2 regions of the Mangrovivirga cuniculi genome follow, and region 1 is predicted to be linked to the other one. Evidence: riboswitches for the same ligand, from Rfam matches in the RefSeq annotation. Region 1 holds a riboswitch; the other holds the start of a gene.
What was found. Region 1 has a riboswitch for thiamine pyrophosphate ahead of DCC35_RS01220 (TonB-dependent receptor). Riboswitches for the same ligand answer to the same signal wherever they lie in the genome.
Positions count from the first base shown of each region.

Region 2: another riboswitch for thiamine pyrophosphate. It lies ahead of DCC35_RS06660 (class I SAM-dependent methyltransferase); the one in region 1 lies ahead of DCC35_RS01220 (TonB-dependent receptor).

Region 1 covers NZ_CP028923.1:254,581-267,061, forward strand. Annotated here, with positions in the region: gene DCC35_RS01180 (peptidylprolyl isomerase) at 1-360, opposite strand, end outside; gene DCC35_RS01185 (ATP-binding protein) at 447-866, opposite strand; gene DCC35_RS01190 (STAS domain-containing protein) at 856-1,200, opposite strand; gene DCC35_RS01195 (PP2C family protein-serine/threonine phosphatase) at 1,232-3,259, opposite strand; gene guaB (IMP dehydrogenase) at 3,360-4,835, opposite strand; gene pnuC (nicotinamide riboside transporter PnuC) at 4,968-5,594, shown strand; gene DCC35_RS01210 (AAA family ATPase) at 5,549-6,085, shown strand; gene DCC35_RS01215 (SDR family oxidoreductase) at 6,078-6,872, opposite strand; TPP riboswitch at 6,947-7,044, shown strand; gene DCC35_RS01220 (TonB-dependent receptor) at 7,117-9,480, shown strand; gene DCC35_RS01225 (DUF6687 family protein) at 9,482-10,525, shown strand; gene DCC35_RS01230 (hypothetical protein) at 10,549-11,115, shown strand; gene DCC35_RS01235 (Hsp20 family protein) at 11,107-11,505, opposite strand; gene DCC35_RS01240 (M14 family zinc carboxypeptidase) at 11,601-12,481, shown strand, end outside.
Region 2 covers NZ_CP028923.1:1,437,943-1,450,423, forward strand. Annotated here, with positions in the region: gene DCC35_RS06600 (tetratricopeptide repeat protein) at 1-256, opposite strand, end outside; gene DCC35_RS06605 (CvfB family protein) at 385-1,221, opposite strand; gene DCC35_RS06610 (hypothetical protein) at 1,368-2,294, opposite strand; gene DCC35_RS06615 (winged helix-turn-helix transcriptional regulator) at 2,455-2,859, opposite strand; gene DCC35_RS06620 (T9SS type A sorting domain-containing protein) at 3,023-4,444, opposite strand; gene DCC35_RS06625 (acetyl-CoA hydrolase/transferase family protein) at 4,569-5,834, opposite strand; gene DCC35_RS06630 (hypothetical protein) at 5,948-6,421, opposite strand; gene DCC35_RS06635 (serine hydrolase domain-containing protein) at 6,437-7,507, opposite strand; gene DCC35_RS06640 (Trm112 family protein) at 7,648-7,917, opposite strand; gene DCC35_RS22030 (thiamine phosphate synthase) at 8,075-8,293, opposite strand; gene DCC35_RS06650 (thiamine phosphate synthase) at 8,218-8,544, opposite strand; gene DCC35_RS06655 (AIR synthase-related protein) at 8,544-9,599, opposite strand; gene DCC35_RS06660 (class I SAM-dependent methyltransferase) at 9,599-10,324, opposite strand; TPP riboswitch at 10,392-10,481, opposite strand; gene DCC35_RS06665 (SMP-30/gluconolactonase/LRE family protein) at 10,551-11,618, opposite strand; gene DCC35_RS06670 (hypothetical protein) at 11,818-12,027, opposite strand; gene DCC35_RS06675 (ComEC/Rec2 family competence protein) at 12,240-12,481, shown strand, end outside.

The sequences.
Region 1 (12,481 bases):
CATCTTTACTAAAGAATCAGATACCTGAGAGGTTAAAAGATAAGGTTTGACCAGTTGACTTTTATATTGCTTGTATTCTCTTTTGAATTTTTCTGTGGTATCAACCATCATTGATCTTCCCTCAGCTACTTTCAACTTAAAATCAATGTATAAATCCAGATAATTTCTCACTCTGGAGTTTACAGACCCTGATGTATCACGGTTGTTTTTATTAAAAGCATATAAAAACTCAGCAACACTAATGCTGTCATTAGCAACCACCAATAATGGTTCTGCCTCCTCTGTTTCAAAAGTATTCACCCGGCATCCAAAAACCAGGATCGCCATCAATAAGGAAATTGTTGATAAGCTTCGGATCATCAAAAATTTAAGTTGATTATATGCAACCTGCAATGTTAAGAAAAAGTAGATGTTTAATGGAAAGGAAAGCTGTTTTTTTGCAAAGTTTAACTTAATGAAAGCTTTTTATATAATACGCAGCGGTTACCAAAGTCATCACTCTCTAATTCAATCTTATCGATAAGTCGCTTTACAAGCATTAATCCCATGCCGCCTTTGCTTCTTTTTTTAATCAAATCGTTAAGATCCGGCATTTTGTATCCATTAATATCAAATATGCATGAAGGATCTACAATATCAACGCGAATGAGATCTTTCTCTTTTTTACTGATATAAACTTCGAATATTTGTTTTGTATTACAATCATTGCCGTGGATAATAAGGTTAGCGCATACTTCATCTATGGCAGTCACTAAATTGTAGACGTCAGTTTCTGACATTTGCCAATTAGACAAGGATGTAGATACAAAATCCCTGATATGCCTTAGATTGTTTTTTCTGCAACTAGCTTTATATCTAAATTTCATTTAAATATCCCTTTGCCTCCTCTTCAGTTTGTTTTATTGTTAACACCTGGTGTAAACCAAGGATCTCAAATGTATTATATACTTTGGTGCTAAGTCCAAATATCACCATCTTCAAATCTTCCGCCTCCATTGGTTCTACATATGACATGAAAACCCCCAGCCCTGCAGAAGATATATACGATAATCCGGTACAATTGATTAGTAACTTGTTCTCGCCTTTATCCAAAGCCATTGAAATCTGCTTATCGAGTTCTATTGATGAACTTGCATCTACCTCACCTGTAATAATAATATGGTATATGCCTTCTTGTTTTTTAGTGCTGATTTCTAGCATTTTGTACGAAAAAATTTATAGTTAGTTATATCTATTTAAATTTAATTACCATCATGGTATAGTCATCCTTCAACGGATTGGTGTCACAAAAATGGTAAACTTCTCTAATAATGGCATCTTGAATATCAAGTGCGCTAAGGTCTTTGAACCTGGTTAGACAATGTTGTAATCTATCATAGCCAAACTCTACTCCATCGGGATTTGTTGCTTCAGTAATACCATCAGTATATACCACCATTATATCGCCGGATTGATAAATTGATTCAATCTCCTGAACGAATGGCAGATATTCCTTTTTCCTGATCACGCCAAGTCCTAGTCCTTTATTCTTAAAATAGAAAGTTCTGTCTTCTTCTTTTGAATAATATAAAGTCGGACAATGCCCTGCCCGAACGAATCGAACTGATTTCTCTTGTGTATTTACTATAAAATACGATAAAGTAACAAAATTATTTTTTTCAAGAATACGGCTTAGCGTTTCATTGGCCCTGACAATAAAATCTATCGGGTCAAGTCCAAAGGGTACAAGACTATGAAAAACACCTTTCACCTGAGACATATTAAATGCAGCTGAAGTTCCCTTTCCGGAAACGTCTGCTATCACCAGGGCTATGTTTTCTTCATCGATTCTGAACGTATCGTAATAATCACCTCCAACTTCATCGGCAGCCTGTGAAAAGCTGGTAATTTCATAACTTTCATGTTCGATCAGCCTGTCCGGAAGCAGACTTTCAGATACCTTCTGGGCAATCTTTAGTTCCTCTTTATATCGCTCAGTAGTTATTGCCTCTTCCATTAACCTGGCGTTTTCGATCGAAATCACAGCCTGGGCCGTAAATGTTTCGATGATCTCAAGCATATCTTTATTAAAGCCGTCCTTAACTTCTTTTAAAAGGACGAGGTCTCCGGCTGATACACCTTGAATATTAATCGGACAGACCAAAACAGATTTATATGCTCCTTTATTTAATGAATAAATCTTTCTTCTTCTGAAAATCGAGGATTTCTTATCTTTTGATGTATCAATATTAGTTTTTATTGCTGCGATATCTGAACCGGAAATTTCATAATGCAGCAACAACTCCTTTCCTTTTTCTGTTATTTCTAACCATCCGGCATCTGCCAGTACTGCACTCATCGAGCTGTTAAGCAACACATCAAAAACAAATTCATCTTTTTGTTCTGAATGAAAGGTTTGGGAAAGATCTTTAAACCTCAATACATCTCCGAGTTTTTGTTCGAAAACAGAACTTGTCGGCAGATTGAAAAGAAGAACTAACACTGAGAAAACCACATAGACCGATACAAATGTGAATAAAGCAATTATTGTCACATTAGACTGAAGAAGTGTAATGCTTGCTTCCAGATTTACTCTTACCAGTACCAGATTGATAAAGTAGTATAAATAAACCCCGGATAAAGTAAGCAACAGGATACTTTTTAATTTCTGATTGAAATTGAGATAAGCAACCCATTTCATATTTACCGACAGAATAATACTCATCACTGTCAGAAAAAAGAATACAGAAAGCGAAAAAGGCTCTGTAAATTCAAGGTCCCAAAAATTCAATAACACTGAGGCCAGTAATGTATATTCAAAAACATTCCATATTCTTAATAATGAAATGGTTTTCTGGTAAAGGATCAGTCGCTTGAATACATGATAGGATGAAATGAGCAGCGCACAGATCACTCCAATGTTTATATGATATTGAATATTAAGAACAAATGGATTTACTGCGAAACTATGGCCTTCAAAGATTGAAAGGAAATACGAAAGACCTATTGAAACAAAAATTGCCAGTAGCCCGGTAATGAAAACCCTCCAAAGCAGATCAATGAAGTTACTACTGGCATAGCGTTGTACCTGGAAATGATAGTATACAAAAAGAAATATTATAAACGAATCCAGAAATGCCCGGGAAAAGAAGTTTTCAATATTTACCGCCAGGGCATTTTTAGTGGTAAAAAGAATGACCACGTCGACAACTGAAAGGCCTATCCAACTGAATAAGGCTCCGAAAAATACCAGTCTTCTTATGATCTTCGTCGATAACATGGCGCCAATATAATATTTAACTTTTTTAACCGGAAACAAAAATAAAAGAGCTGCCCGAAGAGCAGCTCTTTTTTATCGTTATTTTTTGTTAAGTCGCTATTTAATATTTGACACTGTAGTTAGGTGCTTCTCGTGTAACCTGAACATCGTGAGGGTGACTTTCTTTTACACCGGCAGCAGTAATCTTGACGAATTTAGCTTCTTTCATTGCCTCGATATTTCCTGCACCGCAGTAGCCCATTGAAGCCTTCAATCCTCCAACTAATTGATAGATAACTTCGGAAACAAGCCCTTTGAATGGTACTCTACCGACAATTCCTTCAGGAACTAATTTCTTAATATCATCTTCAGCATCCTGGAAATATCGATCTTTTGAACCTGATTCCATTGCTTCCACAGAACCCATCCCGCGGTAAGTCTTGTATTTTCTACCTTCGTAAATCACTACCTCTCCCGGAGCCTCTTCTGTTCCGGCAAGTAATGACCCGATCATAATGCTATCAGCTCCGGCAGCTATTGCTTTTGCAATATCACCTGAGAATCTAATACCACCGTCAGCAATTACCTTTGTTGGACGATCTTTTAGCGCTTTTGATGCTTCATATACAGCAGACAACTGAGGTGCACCCACTCCGGCAATCACCCGTGTAGTACAAATACTTCCTGGCCCTACACCGACTTTTACACAATCTGCTCCGGCATCTGCCAATGCAATTGCTGCTTCAGCTGTAGCGATATTTCCGACGATCATATCAAGGTCAGGAAATTTATTCTTAATTGACTTCGCCATATCGATCACTCCTTTAGAATGTCCGTGAGCAGTATCAATACTTACTACGTCAACGCCTGCTTTTACAAGCAAAGTAATTCGCTCTTCGATATCAGGTGTAACACCTACAGCAGCTCCGACTCTTAATCTTCCAAAAGAATCTTTACATGCATTAGGCCTGTCTTTATTTTTAAGAATATCTTTATATGTAATAAGCCCGATTAGATTATTATCCTCATCAGTGATCGGTAGTTTCTCGATCTTATGTTCCTGTAGGATTGTTTCGGCCTCTTCAAGGCTGATTCCTTCGCTTGCTGTTACTACATGATCTCTTGTCATGATATCTTTGACAGGAAGGTTTAGATTTTTCTCAAATCTCAAATCCCTGTTCGTAATGATACCCACAAGCTTATTATTTGAATCCACTACCGGAATTCCTCCGATCTTGTTTTCTTTCATAATAATTGCAGCATCTCTTACCTTGGCATCAATCGCAAGGGTGATCGGATCGATGATCATACCACTTTGTGATCGTTTTACCTTCCTAACCTGCTCAGCTTGTTGTTCTTTGGTCATATTTTTATGAATAAAACCAAGACCTCCCTCAAGAGCCATAGCAATAGCCAGCTCTGATTCAGTAACGGTATCCATTGCTGCAGAAACCAGTGGAGTATTAAGCTTGATGTTTGGGGTTAAGTAGGTACTCGTATCAGTATCGCGAGGCAATACATCTGAGTAGGCCGGTACTAAAAGCACGTCATCATAAGTGAGCGCTTCGTAGAGAAATTTTGATGAGTCTATTGACATAGCAAATAACTTAATAGGAACTATTATTTGCCGTGCAAAATTAGCTTTAGTCCACCACATTTAAAACAAGTTTGGATAAATTATTTTTTATTTAGTTAGTTTTGCCTTTCATATGTCAGAAATAGTCCAATTATGATCGAATTTTTTGTTCAGGGTATTCAAAATGGTATTCAAAACATGACCTGGCTCGAAGTCATCGGAGTGGTATTTGGAATTACCAGTGTCTTTTTCTCTATCCGGAAAAGTATTTGGGTATATCCGACGGGAATTATTTCTGTGGTAGTCTATATCTACATTTGCTATAAATTCAAGCTCTATGCAGACATGGGTATCAATACCTATTATTTTATAATGAGTATTTATGGATGGTATGTCTGGTCACGGAGAGACCCAAACGACCCTGCCCATCATACTCCTGTCACAATTAATTCGACAAAAGAAAATATCATCTCTATTCTGATGACCGGGTTATTCTGGGTAACAATCGTAATGATATTAAGTCTTACTGACAGTGATGTGGTATATTATGATGCATTTACATCTTCTGTAGCGATGACCGGGATGTATTTGATGGCAAAGAAAAAAGTTGAAAACTGGATAGCATGGATCATCACAGACCTTGCCTCCGTTCCATTATATATTCATAAAGAACTGGCATTTACTGCCTTTCAATATCTTGTATTTTTAATTATGGCCGTTGTCGGGCTGATTGAATGGATAAAAACTTACAAAAAGGAACACAATTACGAATCGCAGTAACAGGACCTGAGAGCTCAGGTAAAACCACACTTACTAAAAAGCTGGCTGAGCATTTTGATGCCAGCTATGTTCCTGAGTATGCCCGGGAGTATCTTATTAATATTGATCGGGAGTATGAAGAAAGTGACCTGCCCGAAATTGCTAAAGGGCAGTGGTGGAGCTGGAATAATATCCGCAAAGACAAAAGCAACTTGTTCATTGCAGATACTGAAATGCTTGTCATTAAGATCTGGAGTGAATATAAATACGGGAAAACACACCCATTCATAAAATACCTGCTTAAAAAGCAGAATTTCGATGCCTTCATCTTAACCAAAGCAGATATTCCCTGGGAAGAAGATGAATTGAGAGAAAACCCCTTAGACAGGGACATTCTGTTTGATATGTATTTAAAAGAGCTCAAAAATCAGCCAAAGCCTTTCATCATCGTGGAAGGTGAAGACCCTGAAAGAACTCAAAAAGCAATTGATTTTATTAATTCACTCAGGTAACATCTATTTTCTCCAATACCTTAGCCATCATCCCCGGCCACAATCTTTTAAGAACCAATCCACTAGATTCTTTAAGCCCTGCTATATAGACTTCCCGCTTATTTTTCTTTAGCGAGCGAACGATTTTTCTCGCACACTTATCTGCTGGAATACCGTGAAGATTTCCAGGCTCAAGAGTTCCCAGTGGACTTCCATCAGCAGTAACTGCCTTTAATGTGATCGGCGTTTTTATAAAGCCCGGGCAAACCAGTGTAACATTTATCCCGTGTTTTGAATTTTCAGCCCGAAGAGAATCAAAATATCCATGAAGAGCATGTTTACTTGCAGCATAAGTTGATCGATAAGGTGTGCCATATTTTCCGGTAACACTACTAGTCGCTACAATGTGTCCGGCATTCCTTTCAATAAAATATGGTAAAACTATGCGAGTCAGGGCAACAGCACTAAAGAAATTTACTTCCATTATTTTTCGTGTGGCAGAAAGATCGGTTTCTGCCGCAAGAGACCGTTGGGTTACACCTGCATTATTGATCAATATATCTAAAGAGCCATATTCATTTAATACTTTATCAAATGCAGGCTGTAGGGTTTCAACATTCGTCACATCCAAAGGCAAAATCATATGACCTGTTCCTTTACATTGAGACCTGACCTTTTCAAGTTCTTCTTCTCTTCTTGCCGAAAGAATAACTTTAGCCCCATTTTCACTTAGCTCTATAGCAAGGGCCTCACCAATTCCGGAGGACGCCCCGGTAATCCAAACAATAGAATCTTTTATTTTTGTCATAGATGTTTATTTGTTCCAAAATAATATTTTCTAAACATTATTGCAGAATATGCGTCCTTATTATTAGAATTGCACTGCAAATTCAGGGGTGCCCTAAAAATTTCGGGCTGAGATCATACCCTTATCACCTGATTCCGGTAGTGCGGACGAAGGGAGTAAGATTTAAGATTAATAACAAACACCATTGAGGTTAAGGTTCAGCTACCCCTGTCTTGCTGATGTTAAACCTTTAAAACCTTAAATTATGTTTCGCTTAACTCTATTAAGCATTTTCACTTTTGTATCATTCATGATACAGGCTCAACATTCATTTTCCGGGAGCATTTCGGATGTAAATGGCGAGCCGGTTGTCGGAGCTTACGTATTGCTGGGAGAAAAATCCAAAACTGTTACTGATGCAGATGGAAAATTTGAATTCCAGGATATTCCTTCTGGCAATTACATGCTCAAAATCAGCCATATTAGTTTCCAAAAATTCAGCAAGGAAATTTCGATACCTGAGCAATCCTCTATCGATGCTGTATTAAAGGAGCAGGTAATTCAAAATCAGGAGGTGACGGTATCTGCATTAAGAGCTGGCGCAAAAACTCCAACCACTTATCAAAACATTGATAAAAAAGAGCTCAATGAACTAAACCTTGCCCAGGACATGCCATTTCTGCTCAATTTAACACCTTCTGCTGTATCAACTTCCGATGCCGGAGCTGGTGTAGGTTATACCGGGATCCGTATTCGGGGTAGTGACGCTACGCGAATTAATGTAACAATTAATGGTATTCCAATCAATGATTCTGAAAGCCACGGTACTTTCTGGGTCAACATGCCCGATCTTGCCTCTTCAGTAGAAAGTATCCAGATCCAAAGAGGTGTAGGAACTTCAACCAACGGCTCAGGTGCATTTGGAGCATCTGTGAATATAGAAACTAACAACATGCAGGATGATGCATATGGCGAAGTAGCCCTATCTGCAGGGTCTTTCGATACTTATAAGTCGACCGTAAAATTTGGATCGGGATTACTCAACGATCATTTCATTATTGAAGGTCGTTTGTCAAAAATTGAAAGTGATGGATTTATTGATCGGGCAAGTAGTGACCTAAGATCTTTAAATCTTGCTGCTGCATATACTTCTGACGATCACTTATTGAAATTTATTGTGCTTTCAGGAAGAGAAAGAACCTACCAGGCATGGTATGGAGTCAGTGCAGAAGATATCGCTACCTTCGGAAGAACTCATAACTGGGCAGGTTATTATTTCAACCAGCTTGGCGAAGAAGGGTATTATGATGACCAGGTGGATAATTATGGCCAGGATCATTACCAGCTTCTTTATACTTATAGTGGGCTGGCTAACTGGAAAATTAATACTGCATTACATTATACTCGTGGTAAAGGTTACTATGAAGAGTATCATGGTTCTGAACCATTTAGCGATTATTATCTTGAACCATTGGTTTTCCAGGATAGCACAATTAATCAAACTGACCTGGTCAGACGCAAATGGTTGGATAATCATTTTTATGGTGCCACTTTTTCAGCAGAATTTAATCCGGATGCACCTTATCAATTAACTTTTGGTGGTGCTATCAACAGGTATGACGGAGATCATTTTGGAGAGGTAATCTGGGCAAGATATGCTTCTCAGACAGAAAACGATTACGAATGGTATCGAAATACCTCTGTAAAAGATGATTACAACTTTTATGTTAAAGGATTATACGACTTCAATCAAAAGTTATCGGTTTTCGGTGATATCCAATTCAGAATGATCGATTACACAATGGAAGGCGTTTTTGATGGTTCTCCTGAAATGAGATCAATGAATTATGACTTCAACTTTGTTAATCCGAAAGTTGGATTAAACTATGCTATTAGTAATAATCTGAGCCTGTATGCCAGCTATGCAGTTGGAAGAAGAGAGCCAGTGAGAAGTGATTTTGTTGATGCTCCACAAGGTGAACAACCTAAACCTGAAAAGCTTAATGACTTTGAATTAGGATTTAGAAGCCAGGGATACAAATTTGCCGCAGAGGTTAATTCTTATTTTATGTATTATGAGAATCAGCTTGTACTTACCGGTGCTGTAAATGATGTTGGAGGATATATCAGGCAAAATGCAGGAGAGAGCTACAGGGCCGGAATTGAAGTAAGTGGTCTTTATAATTTCAGTAATCAGTTTACAGTTGAAGGAAATATTAGCTTTAGTAGAAATCGAATTGAGGAGTTTAGAACATTTGGAGAAACAGACCTCGTTACTTATGAAGATACTCCGATTGCATTTTCACCTAATGTAATCAGTTCGGTAATCCTGCGATATAATCCAACAGATGATCTGTCTATTAACCTGATCAATAAATATGTTGGTTCTCAATACCTGGATAATTCAGGAAGAGAAGTTAGTAAACTTGATGATTACTTTGTAAATGACCTGAAAGTAGGATACAATATTCCAATAAAATCAGGTATTAAATCACTTTCATTAGATTTATTAGTGAATAATATATTTGATCAGGAATATGCAAATAATGGCTATATGTGGGGAAGCACTCAGTACTTTTACCCTCAGGCCGGTAGAAACTTCCTTGTTGGTTTTACAGCCAGATTCTAGAATGAAATTCGTTCCGTTTCATAATATACCAGAACCAGAAAAGTGCCTTGCGGTGGATTGTACCCATCGTAAGGCACTTCCTTTAAGTCATTGGCGAGGGTCTTCTTCACCTGAAGACCTTCACGATGACACTTCGGCAGCAATATGCCTGAATGCAATAGAAACAGGACTTACCCAAGAGTATAAGTATGTCACCAATAATCATTTTGATATTGATGGCTTCTTAGGCGTATGGTCAGTTATAGAACCGGAATTAGCAATAAAGAATAAACAACTAATCAGACAGGCTGCCCTAATCGGAGATTTCAGAGAATTACCCGACCTGACTGATCCAATAAATGACAAGGCACTTAAACTAGTTTGCCTGATTAACAAGATTGAAAAAGATCATTTTTACGCTCCTTTTGAAGCACAGGATCAAGAGGATAAAGAAAGTTCTGCATGCATAGAAAAGTATGAGTATTTCCTTCCGAGATTAAAATCGTATTTGAATGACATCAATAAATATGCTGATTATTGGAAAGAAGAATACGATAGTGTTTTAGATGGTCTGACAAATATTACCTCAAACGACTATGACGAATCCATTCGACTCACAGTTATTCATGCTGAAAAACCTATACATTATTATTCCCTGTTCAAAGAAACTGAAAATTCCGACATGGTTCTTTCCGTTTATCCTGAAAACAGGTTTGAATTGGAATACAAATATACCACTTGGGTGGACACCAACCGCTTGAGTTATCCCCGTGTTGACCTGACTCCTTTAAGTGAGAAATTAAATGCCTTAGAGAAAAATCCGGGCATCTGGGCAGGGGATAAAATTACAGATACAGGCCCAATTTTAAGGTTATCTCGTGAAAAGCTTTCAAAAGCGCAACGGTTTGACCATCCTTTTAGTCGACCGATTCATAAGAGCAGTATTCCTAAAGAAGAGTTCCTGGATATCATCCGATCCTTCTTTGAAGAAGCTTATGGCAATGTCAAACCTCAGAATAATTACACCTGGGAAGAAATAAAAGAATGGAATAGGCTTAGGGTTTAAAACCTAATTTCTAGATTTGAGCCATGTCTTCACATCACGTAATCAGAGAAGGTCAGGAGCCAGCGATCTATTTAAGGAATAGTAACAGTATAATTCTTAAAGTTCTTCATAATCTACTTGAATGGAGTCCTTACCTAATTGTCAATTCCGAAACTATAAGCTTTTGTAATGCTCATGGCATAAAACCGGATGCTATTGTGAACGAAACAACAGATGACATTGACTTTTTTATAGAAAAAATTCCTTATATAAATAATTCAACTGATCTTGATCGCATCCAGGATTGGCTAAAAAATAAGAATTGCGATCAGTTATTGATATTTGATGACATTAATGAATTAAAAAGCCTGATAAGCGGAGACCCTTTATTTGGTGTTATCGATAGAGATATTAAATACTCGATGATCAGAGATAATATTGCCAAATGGTTTCCTGAAGGACAAAGATTGACATTGATCAAATCTGAGCCAGAACAAAAAATAGAATATATTGGTCTTAAAAAAACAAATCAGGCCTTTTTAGTAGAAACTAAAGGCCTGATTAAATTAAGTTCTAATAATTTTTTTTACCTGGGTGAGCATTTAGAATGATCTACCATCAGGATATTGTTTAACATTAATCTTTTTATAAAATCCTCCACCATCATGGTTAAAAGGAAGGTTAACAACTAATTTCTCATCTTCTCCATAAGCTTCAATACGCTGATAATCAACATCTCTTGGTAAAGTCACCATGGCATATACCCTGGGAACTTTAACATTTGATTCGTAGGTATCAATAAATTTACTAACGGTCAATTTATCATTAAATATATCTACGTTGAGTTCATCAGGATTTATCCCCGGAACTCTGACAATCAACCTGTAATTATCTTTTAATCGCTTAAAATTAACTTTGGCTTGTACACTACCTCCATTAATTGTATTCATGAAGTCCGTTGTTAACAATAGTTCTTTTGGAATTTTGTTATAAATTTTCATATCAACCTCAACTTTCTTCAATTAATTCATGATATTTAGTGCAAAGTTTGTTCCAAATAATTTTTTCATTTGTTATGACAAATAAAATAGCCAAAATGTCATCTACAACACCTTTAAAAGACTTTCTGTCAGCATCTACACTTTTATTAATCGTTTTTACTTTCTCATTTAATTTTGCATCGGGACAAAACTCTACAGTTTTTGAGCAATCCGGGGGAACAAAAACAGCTTCCTACGAGGAGGGTATAGAATTTTATAGAAACCTTGCGCAAAAACACACTTCCATTCAAATGGATTCTGTCGGAATAACAGATTCAGGAAAGCCTCTTCACCTGGTTACTTATTCTCAAAACGGTGTTTTTAACTTTCCTCAATTACACAGAAATAATAAGAAAATATTAATGATCAACAATGCCATTCATCCGGGAGAACCTGATGGTGTAGAGGCTTCTATGATGCTTTTGAGAGATGTCGCAAATGGAAAAATCGATATTGATGAAGATATAGTAATTGCTATTATTCCATTTTATAATATTGGAGGAGTTTTAAATAGAAACAGTTATACCAGGGCGAACCAAAGTGGCCCGGAAGAATATGGGTTCAGAGGCAATTCAAGAAACTTTGACCTTAACCGGGATTTTATAAAATCTGATACTAGAAACGCTTTTGCTTTTCAAAATACATTTCATCGGGTAAAACCACATCTGTTAGTAGACACACACGTTTCCAATGGCGCCGATTATCAGTATGTGATGACAATGGTTTATCCACAAAAAGATAAACTGGGAGGAGCTACGGCAAAATTGCAAGAGGAATTATTAATGCCTTTCCTGTTTGAGAAAATGGAAAAAGCAGATTTCCCAACTGTCCCCTATGTCAATGTCTTTGGAAGAACGCCGGATTCAGGCTGGAGGCAGTTTCTCGATGGTCCGCGATATTCATCAGGCTATGCTGCTCTTTTTCAAACTATTGCTTT
Region 2 (12,481 bases), 1.2 Mb from region 1:
GGCCTCTCAAAGAATTGGTAAGAAAGATATCATTCCCTGATTTTCTACTTATATCAATTGCTTTCTTGTTAATATCCAGTGCGAGTGAGGGGTCAGTATCATTTAATAATTCACCGTATAGCACTAATATTTCAGCTCTCTCTTCAATAGAAAGCGTTTTGTTCTCCAAAATGTTTGAGATACTATCTAGTTTTGGGTTAGCATCTAAAATTTCGAGGCACAAAAAAATGCCAAGAAATATAAGTGTTCTTTTCATTTTGGTGTATAGGTTGTGACCGATAATTGTTAGAAATAAGCAATACAGCATACTTATTTCTTCCGGTCACGAATATTGCACCTACAAATGATATTTCAAATTTATTTTATGATTTTTTTTAGAAAGAATTATCTGTTTAGAGTAATCCCGTCGGGTTCAATCGTTATTTTACGGTTTTTATACAGATCACCAAGTGCTTTTTTAAATGCTTTCTTACTTATTCCGAATTGATCGTAGATTGCTTCAGGTTTACTTTTGTCAGATAAAGGTAAAAATCCACCATTATTAATCAGGGTATTGTAAATGGTCTCAGCATTTTTATCATTGAAATTTTGATATCCAATTGGCTGCAGGGTTAGATCGATCTTTTTGTCTTCCCTGATTTTTTTGATATATCCTTTAGTTTTATCTCCGACATTAATATTTCTGAAAACTTCATCTTTATATATCAAGCCTCTGTGTTGACCATTAACAATTGCAGAATAGCCCATATCAGATATATGGTATATCAGTAATTCTACCTCTTCTCCTTCATTAACTGTCAATAATGCATTTTGCAGGTACTTGTCAATTTTATTAGATGCATATAATCTGTTTGTTTTTACATCAAAGTCCATATAAACAACATACCATCTGCCCGGTTGCATTTTTTGCCTTTGTTCTTTAAATGGGACCATTAACTCCTTCTCGAGCCCCCAATCCATAAAAGCCCCCACCGGGGTTACATCTGAAACTTGTAAGAAGCCAAATTCATCTAATTTTATTTTTGGTTCGAGTGTTGTGGCAACTTTTCTTTCTTCATGATCCAGGTATACAAAAACATCAAGATAGTCGTCTATTTTGTAATCTTCTGGAATATACTTATTAGGCAATAAGACTTCCTCTAAAGATTCACTTATCAAATAAAGTCCATGGTCTGTTTTACGGTTGATTCTTAGCTTATTATATTTACCGATCTCAATCATGCAGAATATTTTTTGTAAAGCTAATGCTAATATTGCAGTCGATGGTAAATTATGAGAATTAATTTATGATATTGAATGGTATCACTATAGATAATATTAAATAATGAAAAAGCACAACAGCTGTTGTGCTTTTCACCTTTATATAGTTACTGAACTTCAGTAAAATTTCCGTAGTAGCTTCCCGTCAGGGATTCGTCATCCGGATAGATAAGATTGAATGTTAAGTAGTAACGATTTTCCTCAATATTACTCTTTAATTCAATAGTACCGCTTACCGGTCTTATATCTACCTGGTTTTGATTTAGTACTAACCTGGCATCAAAGAAAAAAGTTGAATTTGCCACATCTTCCGGTGTGACCAGGCCTTCATCTCTAAACTCAAAGGTGTTATTTAAAAAATCACTTTCTTGTGGAGCATATAAATATATGTCAAGAATGATGTTTTCCAATCGATCCCCAATTTCAAAATTGTATAGATAGTGTGTAGGGTTAGAATTATTGTCTTCGTCAAATGGATCTGAAAACCCCTCTTTATAAACAAGGGATAATTCATTATCCATAAGGTAATTAGTGCCATTAAAATTAACCAGCCATTCTTGTCTTGCAACAATGGTGAAAACGGTAAAATGATCAACATCAGCCTGTATAGTTTTTGTTGATGCATTTACAATGGAAGGAAGCTCAATTAATGCTGAGTTTTCATAATATGCCATTGTAAGAAGCTCATCAGCACCTGAAATCGGTATATTGTCATTGCGATAATTATATGTCAAAACTGCAGGTATATCAAATTGCGTTCCATCAGGCCCCCAATCGTAAGCACTTTGGGCTAAAACTAATGTACCAGGAACGGGCTCCTCAGTCTGTTCAACAGTAATCGCTGTAGCTTCAGATAATGCCTCCGCAGGAACATTTAATTCCATTACTCCGTCTTGTGTTGCAACAGAACCACCTTCCTCATCAATGATATTTTCTTCTATTGGATTAGGGTTACTCTGATTATCATCATCGTCATCACAAGAAATTGTTATGATCATTACCATAGTAACTATTAAGAAAAGATTAAATTTCATAATCTGATGATTTTGGTTCAAGCCTTTATTCAACTCGGTGAGAACATATTAAAAATAACTCATTAGAATCTACTTATGAGAAATTTTCTACAAATCAAGATTAAGTATCGATGAAAGATTGTTAACGGTCAAGAGTATGTTGATTCAAACTTGAAAGCCATTACTCTTCTGTAAATAATCTGTTATAATTACCTTCTTCATTACTTCCCAGGTGATCAATTCTGCAAGGTACAAATTCAATTCCTTCAATGTTTTCATCACACCAATCACTAAATAAGTTAATAATAGGTACCAGGGATTTACCTTTATTTGTTAAGGAGTAATCAATATGGGGTTGTATATCATGAAATAATCTTTTTTCGATAATACCATCTTCTTCTAATTCCTTTAATTGAATTGTGAGCATTGCTTTGGATATCGCTGGTATACAATGCAACAATCCATCAAATTTTATCGGCTTATGTCCAATCACATGAATGATTATGATTTTCCATTTTCCTCCAATAATATTCATCAAATGTGTGATTGCACATTTTCTTGGGTTATTAATTATTTTTCTCGCCATTTTTTTAAGAGTAGGTATTAATTTACCAAAATTCAGAATAATAATTCCTAAAAAATGAAAAGATAATGATCAAAGTCTTGATAGATTGTATAGCAGGAAGTCTTGATTCCTGGAATTTTTCTGATTTGAAAGGAAAAAGGGAGCAAAAAACTCCACTTTTGATTTAATCTTCTTTTATAAACTTGAATTTGTCAACTATACCAGTCTGGTTAGTTATTATACCAATATAGTTTCCGTTTTTCAGGCTGCGTATATCTATTTTAACAGGATGGTTTATACTTATAGATCTGATAAATTGCCCCTGAATGTTATAGATGGTAAGGGTACCCTCTAAGGAATTGTTACTTTTAAAATTAAGATATTCCCTGGCTGGATTAGGGAAGGCTAAAAATTGGCTATTAAATTGATCGTCTAAAGACAGTATTGTATTCAGATCCTTATCAACATAATTATCGTTTGTAAAAACTGCAATAGTATGATCATCTAAAAATGAAGCAGATTTTTGAAAATCAGAATCCCATTTTGTTACCTCTGTTCTCAATGAAACTATGTAAGGCAAGTCTCTGCTAATTTGTTCTGCATTAGTAATGGTTATCTTGATTTTATGATATGTTGTGTCATTTACTGTTGAATTTTCGATGGTGTAACTAATATTATTTTCATATTGAAAAAGCTCCGAGATCAATTGAGTCTCAACCGTGCCTCCAATATATTCGATCAAAACTTCTTTAGTTTGTACTTCTCCTTCGCCTAAATGCATTTCAAACTGATTTATTTTACCATTATTTAAAATGACAGGCTCATTCTCTAGAGTTATTATATTAAAATCTCTGATAACATAACCAACGATATTATCAAATTGGTCAAATTGATAAACTTTTATTGCTGCTGAAAATTCTCTTTGATCAAGTAATCCCTGGGGTAGTAAGTCCTCCACATAGCCATTCCAGGATAGGTGTCCACTTACATGATTAATTTTTAAGCTATCTAAAAAATGATAATTTGGAACGGGAGAATTTTTTCCTTGTTTAGGTTCTACAAAAGAATAATATAGACGATAGTTATTCGGATCATAGCCACCCATCGATAGATTTAAATTTCCCGGGAAATAGTAAAAATTTGATTGATCTAAGTTAAATACCGGTGATTCATATCTCTGGCCGTGTATCAGGCTGAACATAGACTCTATATAAAATGGTATATCAACAGAATATCCTCCACTAATATTTTCCAGAAAATCATTTCTGTTTTGTTCAGTATAGGAGATTACATATTGACCATGATCGGGGAAGGTATGATAAACTGTTAATTCAACTTTTTGTAAAAAATCTATGTATGAGATATTGTTGATTTCAAATTCATTTGGCCTAGTTTCAATAACAGTTCCATCTCCAAAATCCAAAAAACCATAACCAAATTCGACACCTGATTCAGCATCTCTCCAACCCGTAAAAACAACTTTACATTCCAGACTATTTGGATCTTCCTGAATAATCCTGATTTCTCCGCCACGAATGTGAGTAGCCTGAGAATTAAAAAGTAATAAGAATTGTAATACTATTAAAAGTAAAAATTTATTATTCATTATTATAGTTGATAAATAAAAAATGAGACTCAAAAATAGTATTTAATACTATAAAATCAACAGTGGAATTAAATTAAAAAGGGAGCCTTTGAAGGCTCCCCTGTGTTAAATTTAAAGTACGATTTTATAATAATTCATAAACCTCTCTTTCGAGTGCTTCCTGATGATCAGGGTGAGCGATACTGATCAGGAGGTCAGTTCTTTCTTTCAGTGTTTTACCATAGACATTAACTGCTCCGTATTCGGTAACGATCCAATGAACGTGGGCCCTGGTTGTTACTACACTTGCTCCCGGAGTTAACCGGCATACAATTTTACTTTTACCGTTTCTTGTTTGAGACGGAAGAGCAATGATTGGTTTACCACCCTGCGATAGGGATGCACCTCTGATAAAATCCATTTGACCACCAACTCCTGAATATTGCCTGCTACCGATACTATCAGCACACACCTGACCGTAAAGATCTACCTCGAGCGCAGAATTGATTGCAATGACTTTAGGGTTCTGCCTGATCATTTTTGTATCGTTAATGAAGGAGGAATCTAGAAATTCAAAGGCCGGGTTATCATCAATAAAGTCATAAAGCTTCCTGGATCCTAAACAAAATCCGGATGTTACTTTACCTTTATAAATAGCTTTTTTATTGCCATTTATCACTCCCTTCTCCATCAGGTTCATTACGCCATCAGAAAACATTTCAGTATGCATACCCAGTTCTCGATGGTTTTCCAAAGCTAATAGAGCAGCATCTGGAATGGAGCCAATGCCGGTTTGAAGGGTAGAACCGTCTTCAATCAGATCTGCAATATGCTTTCCTATTTGTAGTTCGATATCACTTAATGGTTTTGTAGGATGTTCAAAAAGCGGATCATTAACAGCTATCATGTTGTCGATCTGGCTAATATGAATAGTTCCATCTCCAGAGGTCCGTGGTACGTTTGGATTAATCTGAGCAATAACCTTTTTTGCACAATTTACTGCTGCATAAGTGACATCAACAGAAATACCCAGACTGCAATATCCATGTTTATTGGGTGGTGATACCTGGATCAAGGCCACATCGACCGGGATAATTCCATTCCTAATAGCAAGAGGTATTTCACTTAAAAACATTGGAATATAACTTGCTCTACCTGCCTGGACATGCCTTCTGATGTTGGCCCCGACAAACATTGCTTTCACATTAAAACTATCGGAATATTGTTCTTCTGCATAGGGTGCATCCCCTTCAGTATGAATACTATAAATTGTTACATCTTTTAATTCATTGTGCCGTGCTGTCATTGCATTTACTAACTGTTGAGGAGTAGAAGCAGCAGAGTGAAGAAAGACATTATCACCAGATTTTATAATTTCAACTGCCTGGGCAGCTGTATCACAGACCTTCATGTTTTTTTTCTTAAAGGTCGCTGGTTAGAGATAAAAATTAGATAAGAATGGTCTGCTTATTCTATGATGTAAATCATAAGCTAATAATTGAATAGAATTTTAGTTTTTTGGTTCTAATTATTATTCAGATTTATAAATTTTGTATTGAGAGATTCAGCGTATGGTTTTATGTTTTTAATTAGTGATTCCTCATCTTTATAACTTCCAAGGTGAACCTTTTTGTTATCAGAAAACCTGATGTATGCATCGAAATCGATTTTTCTTTTAGTTGATGAATTAGCCGTGGAATAGTCTGACCTGGTTTCTAAAGTTGAGTTTATTTTGTAAAAAATACAGTCTATTTCTTCAAATGCATGCTTTTGTCCTATCTTAAATCCAAAGACTAAGGTGTAGTCATGATAGATGTTGTTTTTCAGATCAATTGAAAAACCATATTTAGTTGTTAATACGACAGCACTTAATAAGAGTAAAATTAACGAAAGAACTAAGTTGGCTTTAAGCAACGCCAGAATCCCAAATATCATTAGGATTATGAATATGACGATTCGTCCTTTGGAAAAATAATTGCCAATAATTAATGATTTCATTATACTTATTTCAGCTTATTTTCTCGCTCCCCAAACTAGGGAAATCATTCTGTAAAAATCACCCTTGTTAAAGGTATATTCATTTTCAGTATCTACCCGGTGAATTAACACCATTTTTGAAGCCGGATATACTGCCAGCATATGTATTCCTGTTCCCGTGTGGAAAAATGATCTGGAACTTCTGTTTTCTGTTTTCATTAATACATTCCATAGCATACCGTATGCTATACCATAACCGGGATCATATACTGAAATAGGTTGGGTACTGGCATCTATCCAATCTTCAGGTACAATTTGGTTCCCATTCCAGGTACCTTTATTCAAATAAAGCTGAGCATATCGAGCCATATCTCTTGATGACAATCTGAAATGGTAGGCCGGGTATTTTGATTTACTGTTTTCAAACATGTAAAAACCATCTGTATCTGGTATTTCCATGTTTTCTACCTCTCCATCGATTGAAACATAATTTGCTTTATAATGCTGCATACCCGTTGGAACAGCGATTTGTTCATAAAACAGATCATAAATTTTTTTGCCAGTTCTTTTTTCCAAAATATATCCTAGGACATTAAAATCCCAGTTGTTATAATAATAATGTTCCCCGGGTTTATGTGTGCCTCTGGGAGGCATCTTGGCCAGCATACCCTCTGAAACTGCTGCTGCATGGTGATAAATTCCGGATCGTGATTTTAATAGATCAGCTACAGTTGCCTGTAATTCGGTTTCTGTAAGCCCAGGATCTATATCATCTATTTCTAATTCTCCTAATGTCATGGTTGTATCAATGAGACCATCATCAATAGCAATCCCATAAAGAGAGTTTAACATTGCTTTTCGAATACTATGAATAGTATGAGGTTTTTTAGTATCACCGTATTCATAGACTATTTGGCCATCAACGAGGATCAATAGGGAAGAGGATCCTGCTTTTTCAAGGAATTGAGTCAGAGTATCTAGTCTTGATTTTGAAAAACCCTTACTTTCCGGATTGGCATATTCAAATTCAATAAATGATTGTGAATTTATACTTTCCACAGAACTGATAATGAGAAGGAAGGCGATTAAAAAATGATTGGTTTTCATATTAAATAATTAAAAAAATCCGTACCAAATATTTGCTACGGATAATGATAACTTATTTTATATTGTCTTAGTAACTATTTTTGATAAGTGGTGAAAACTAGGCTATAAAATCCTTCATATATTCAAATTCAATTTTCTTATCATTCTTCAATCAATCGGAAGTTTTCTATTTTCATTCCTTCTAATTGTTTGTTCCATTTATCTAACAAAGGTTTCTCCAGGCTAAACTCCCTGTATTCATCCGGATTCATTATAGGAATGCCACGGACAATAGGATAGATTCTTCTGCATTCTTTGCAGGTGAAAAAACCTTCAAGTATATTCTCAGTTGTGTCCTTAGTGACCACAGTCAAGTCAAGATCATTTTTATCAAATGGACAGCAAAGTTTATCTATCGTATCTCTTTTCATTTCTTTTTTAGCTTCTTTTTATAATTTCTCAATGCATCAAGTGGGTCTTCTGAACTCATTATTCCCGATACTATTGCTATTCCGTAATAGGGTAGATCATCTAGATCTTTCATGTTTTTTGTAGTGATTCCACCAGATAAAAATATCGGAATATCCGTTAACTCGGCAGCTTTTTAACAATCTTTGGATCGACCAGTTCACAACTATTATTGGTCTCACTCGGGAAAACCGTACAAAAGGATAAATAATCAAATCCGTAATCAATGGCCTCCTTAATTATATCAAGGTCATTATTTACAGTCAATCCAAAAATTCTATTATTAGGGACATTGGATTTGATCCGATCGAAGTCACGGGGTATTTCATCGAAGTGAATACCATCGAGTGCAAGTTCAGCAAATAATTTTTTTGATTATTTATCAATACAGGTGTGTCGAAATCTTTACACACTTTCTTGATTTCTTTAATATAATTTTTGAGATCGGGTGTTTTTTTAAAATTATCCCAAATCTGAACTGCTGCTAATCCTTCTTCCAGAAGATCATTTAATATATCAATGGTCTCTTGCAATGGCTCTGAAGGGTCAATAACAAGGTAGATGCCGCTATTAATTCTACTTTTTTTCATTATTTCCATCCTGATTTTAAAGCATTGAAAAATGCCGACCAATAAGGGTCTTCTTCAAAATAGATAATATCTTCCGAAATACCATTAGTGGTGACTTTTATTCCTTCATTTTCATCAGTCAATTCGCCAACTTCGGAACATCTGATCCCGTTTTCGTTAAGATGAGCACTAATCTTCTCTGAAGCTTCAGGAGTACAGCAAATGATCATTGAACCGGCACCGATGACATATCGTGAATCTAAATCAAAGACTGAACATACTTGCTCGATATTTTGATTCTTAGGAATTTTCTCATTATCGACTAAAACTCCATTTCCGGAGGCAATAGCTAATTCATAGATTGCTCCAAGTACGCCACCTTCAGTCACATCGTGCATAGCAGAGATATCTGAATTTTCAATTTCCGGAGTTGTTACTGCTGTAAGTGCATCCTGAAGAGATGAAGTCTGGAAAAATAATTCTTCTGTTTGTAATTGAACTTCTTTTCCAAGTTCACCTGTTAATTTATCCGGAAAGCTTTTCGCAAGAATCGCTGCCGAACTCATTGCGCAGGCTTTTGTTACCAGAATTTTATGACCTTTCTTGGCATTGTGAGATAATTTAACTTTCTCTTTTTCAGCAATAGTGGTTAAGGTTCCACCTCCAGAGATTGTCGAATTCTGTCCTTCAATAAAACCGGTATGACCTCCGGTTATTGCAGTACCTATTTCATCACAAAATTTATGTATGTAATTCCAATAAGTATCAAAATCTTCTTTAGTAAAACCAGCTGGTAGATTTAGAACAAACTGGCCAAACTGAGGAGCAAAGCCTGTGGTAGCCATATCATTAGCCATAAGATGAACCGATAACCAGGCCGATTCTTCCAGTCCTAACGATGGAATGAGAGATAAAGGGTCACTAGTCATTGCCAATGCCAGATTTCCGGGTATATCAACCAGCGATACATCTACTCCGAAACCGGGGCCTGTAATTACGTCCGGCCTATTATGACCGGAGTACTTTTTGATCTTATTGATCATTTTATGATCTGCTTTTCCTAGTATTTCACTCATTATTCAAGATCGTTAAGTTGAACATAAAGGCCGAAGAAGTCACCGATCGGAACACTCCATTGTTGTACAGGAAACCATTTTGGTAATCCTGTACACGACCACTCGATCGTGTAGTCCCTTCCCTGGAGCGCTTCATCAATTATTTTGGTAAGCATTTTAGGAGTATAAAAAGTAGCCGTTACGTAAAATGGATTTTTACCAAATAATTGCTGAACCCTTCTTCGAGCCACTTTTGGGGAATTTCTATTCATCATTCCCATGGCGATACCATGTTTAGCTACTCTGGCTGCTTCCCTGATCACTTTAACAGGGTCTTTATAATACTCGAAAGTGGTAATAAAAGCAAGAGCGTCAAAGGTGTTATCTTTAAATGGCATATGATGAGAATCAGCCATTACAAGGTCTCCCTCAAATAAGTGAATAGCCTGTGATAACATTAGTGGAGAGATATCTCCTCCTGTGGCTTCGATACCGATTTCCTTCCACCACCGTGTAAATCTCGTAGTTCCACAGCCAAATTCAAGTAATGTTTTAACTCGCTTATCTTTACTGACGAGTTGTTCCATTACTTTTTTCTGCCAGACTTCTGCTCTTTTATAACGTCCTTCGTACCACAGTTCATAAGTGTCAGTATGTTCACGGTTAAAAAACCATTCCGGTCTGCCTTGCCAGTTAGGTTGTTGTTCTGGTATCAGAACAGTTGAATTTTTTTTATCTATTTCCATTTTCAAGATGTTTAAAAACTAAAAATCCATCCTTTGGCCTGATACCAACAGAATGGATACAAAATGGAAATAATAGTTTTTGCTATCCCTACGTTGGCATTATCCAAATCAGGTTGCGGGTATGATCTCAGCCAAGTTGGCACCCCGTGCATTAATAATTACGTGAAGCTAAGACAATTGTTATTGTTGAGCAACAATTATAAGGTTCTGTTGAATCAAATTATTGCTATTCTGAAGTAAGAAAGTATCCAGCCTTATTCATCTTGTAACTACCAAAGTATAGAGTGTCTCTCGTTTGGACTGCGCTGGTAATATCATGATAAAGCCCTGATTTATCCTGAAGATTATATACGACATTTCCAAGCGTATCATACCCTATAATCATACCGTAAGGAGGAGGCATTTCTGGTGGAAATACAGAAGATACCCTGTAGGCTATTTTACGAAGCATTGGTTTAGTATATAAAGGCTCGAGGGTTCCTGTTCGAACAGATGGAAATGCTACCCAGAATATACCCTTTTCAGTATAAGTTATATTATCAGGGTACCCGGGAAGGTTATCCTGAAAATATTCTACATCACCTTTTTTAGGACCTTTTAACCAAAGCTTTTTGATTCTCATCCCGACAGTTTCATTCACCAGTACGTATTTATCATCAGGGCCTAGAGCGACTCCATTTGCAAATCGCAAACTATCCATTTCGACAATGGTTGATTTAGTGGCGGGGTTGTATTTCAAAAGCCGGCCGGTTGGTTGCAGCTCCCAAAATTCCATTAGCACCTCATCAGCGTGGTGTCTTTGGCTGGCATCGCTAAACCAAATTGTTCCATCCGAAGAAATATCCAGATCATCAGCTAACTTAATTTTAGTACCTTCAACACTATCAGCCAGTACCTCCATCTTACCGGTACTATTTATAGAAATCAGCCCTTTATATTCGTCTGCAATAATCAGGTTCCCTTGTTGGTTAAACTTCATACCCAGTGGTCTGCCTCCTGTGTTAGCAAACTCTTCTATATTGATTCCACCATGATCGAATCTAATAATTCGACCATCTTTTAAACCTGTATATAGACGGTTATCCGGTCCAAGTGCTATGGCTTCAGGTTGTGGGTAGCCTTCAAGAATTGGAGTGGCATTTCTTAATTCATTGTTGGGAGCAAGGTCTTCGACAAGTCCCGGGTTTTCCATTTGATGCCAGCTTACCGGTTCAAATGGCACTGGATAGAGTAGGAGGTAAAGAAATAAAAACAGAACAATCACTCCGAAACCTATGACAATTTTCTTAAGCATATCAGGTTATTTGGTGTGATTTCAATAAAAATAAAAACGGATTAAAAAGCAAAAACAACCAGATGATTATAATACTGGATATTTCTATTTAATAAGGTTGGATTTGTTGAATAGGTATTTTAGGGATAATAAACTCCATTCAGATCTGAGGCTAAATAGTCAGGATCTGGTAATCCTAAATAATAGGAAGTGAGAAGGATTATTCCTCCTCATGGTTGGAAAGAAGTGCCCATGTAGCAATTCCTGCAACTGTTACCACTGCTCCTACGGCTAATGCTAGGTTAAGATTTCTTTGTATACGTTGTGCTTTAGTTAGATAATTAGAACCCACTCCTTTTTTGGCTATGTAATCTTCAATCTCGTGAATTCTTTTCTCTAATTCGTCTTTAGCTTTATTTTTAATATCCATATTATTTTTATGTTAATTTACTTCCTTAAACGAATTATAAGTCATAATGTTTATTAACACTGCTTATTTCATTAGATATCACTTATTTATAAAATAATACTCATGACTTTTTAGTATTAAATTTTCATTTAACATTCAGTTTGATAAGCTGTGAATTAAATATTAAATTAAATCTAATTGACGGCTTAGATCATTTTAAATAAGAACAGCAAATGACAGAAGAACATTTACCCGAACATCTATTTAATCTTGGTCAGTATAATTATAAGTATGCTTTCGCAACTTTTCCTTCTGTAAAACTATACAGGTACTCAGACAGCGATGAATGGAGAAATCACCTGCTTTTCGGAGACATGATAAATATTATCGACACTGAAATTACAAATGAACGGGTCAGGGTAAGATGTCGAAATAATGCAGGATGGGTAAAAGTAAGTGATATTCAGAAAGACCG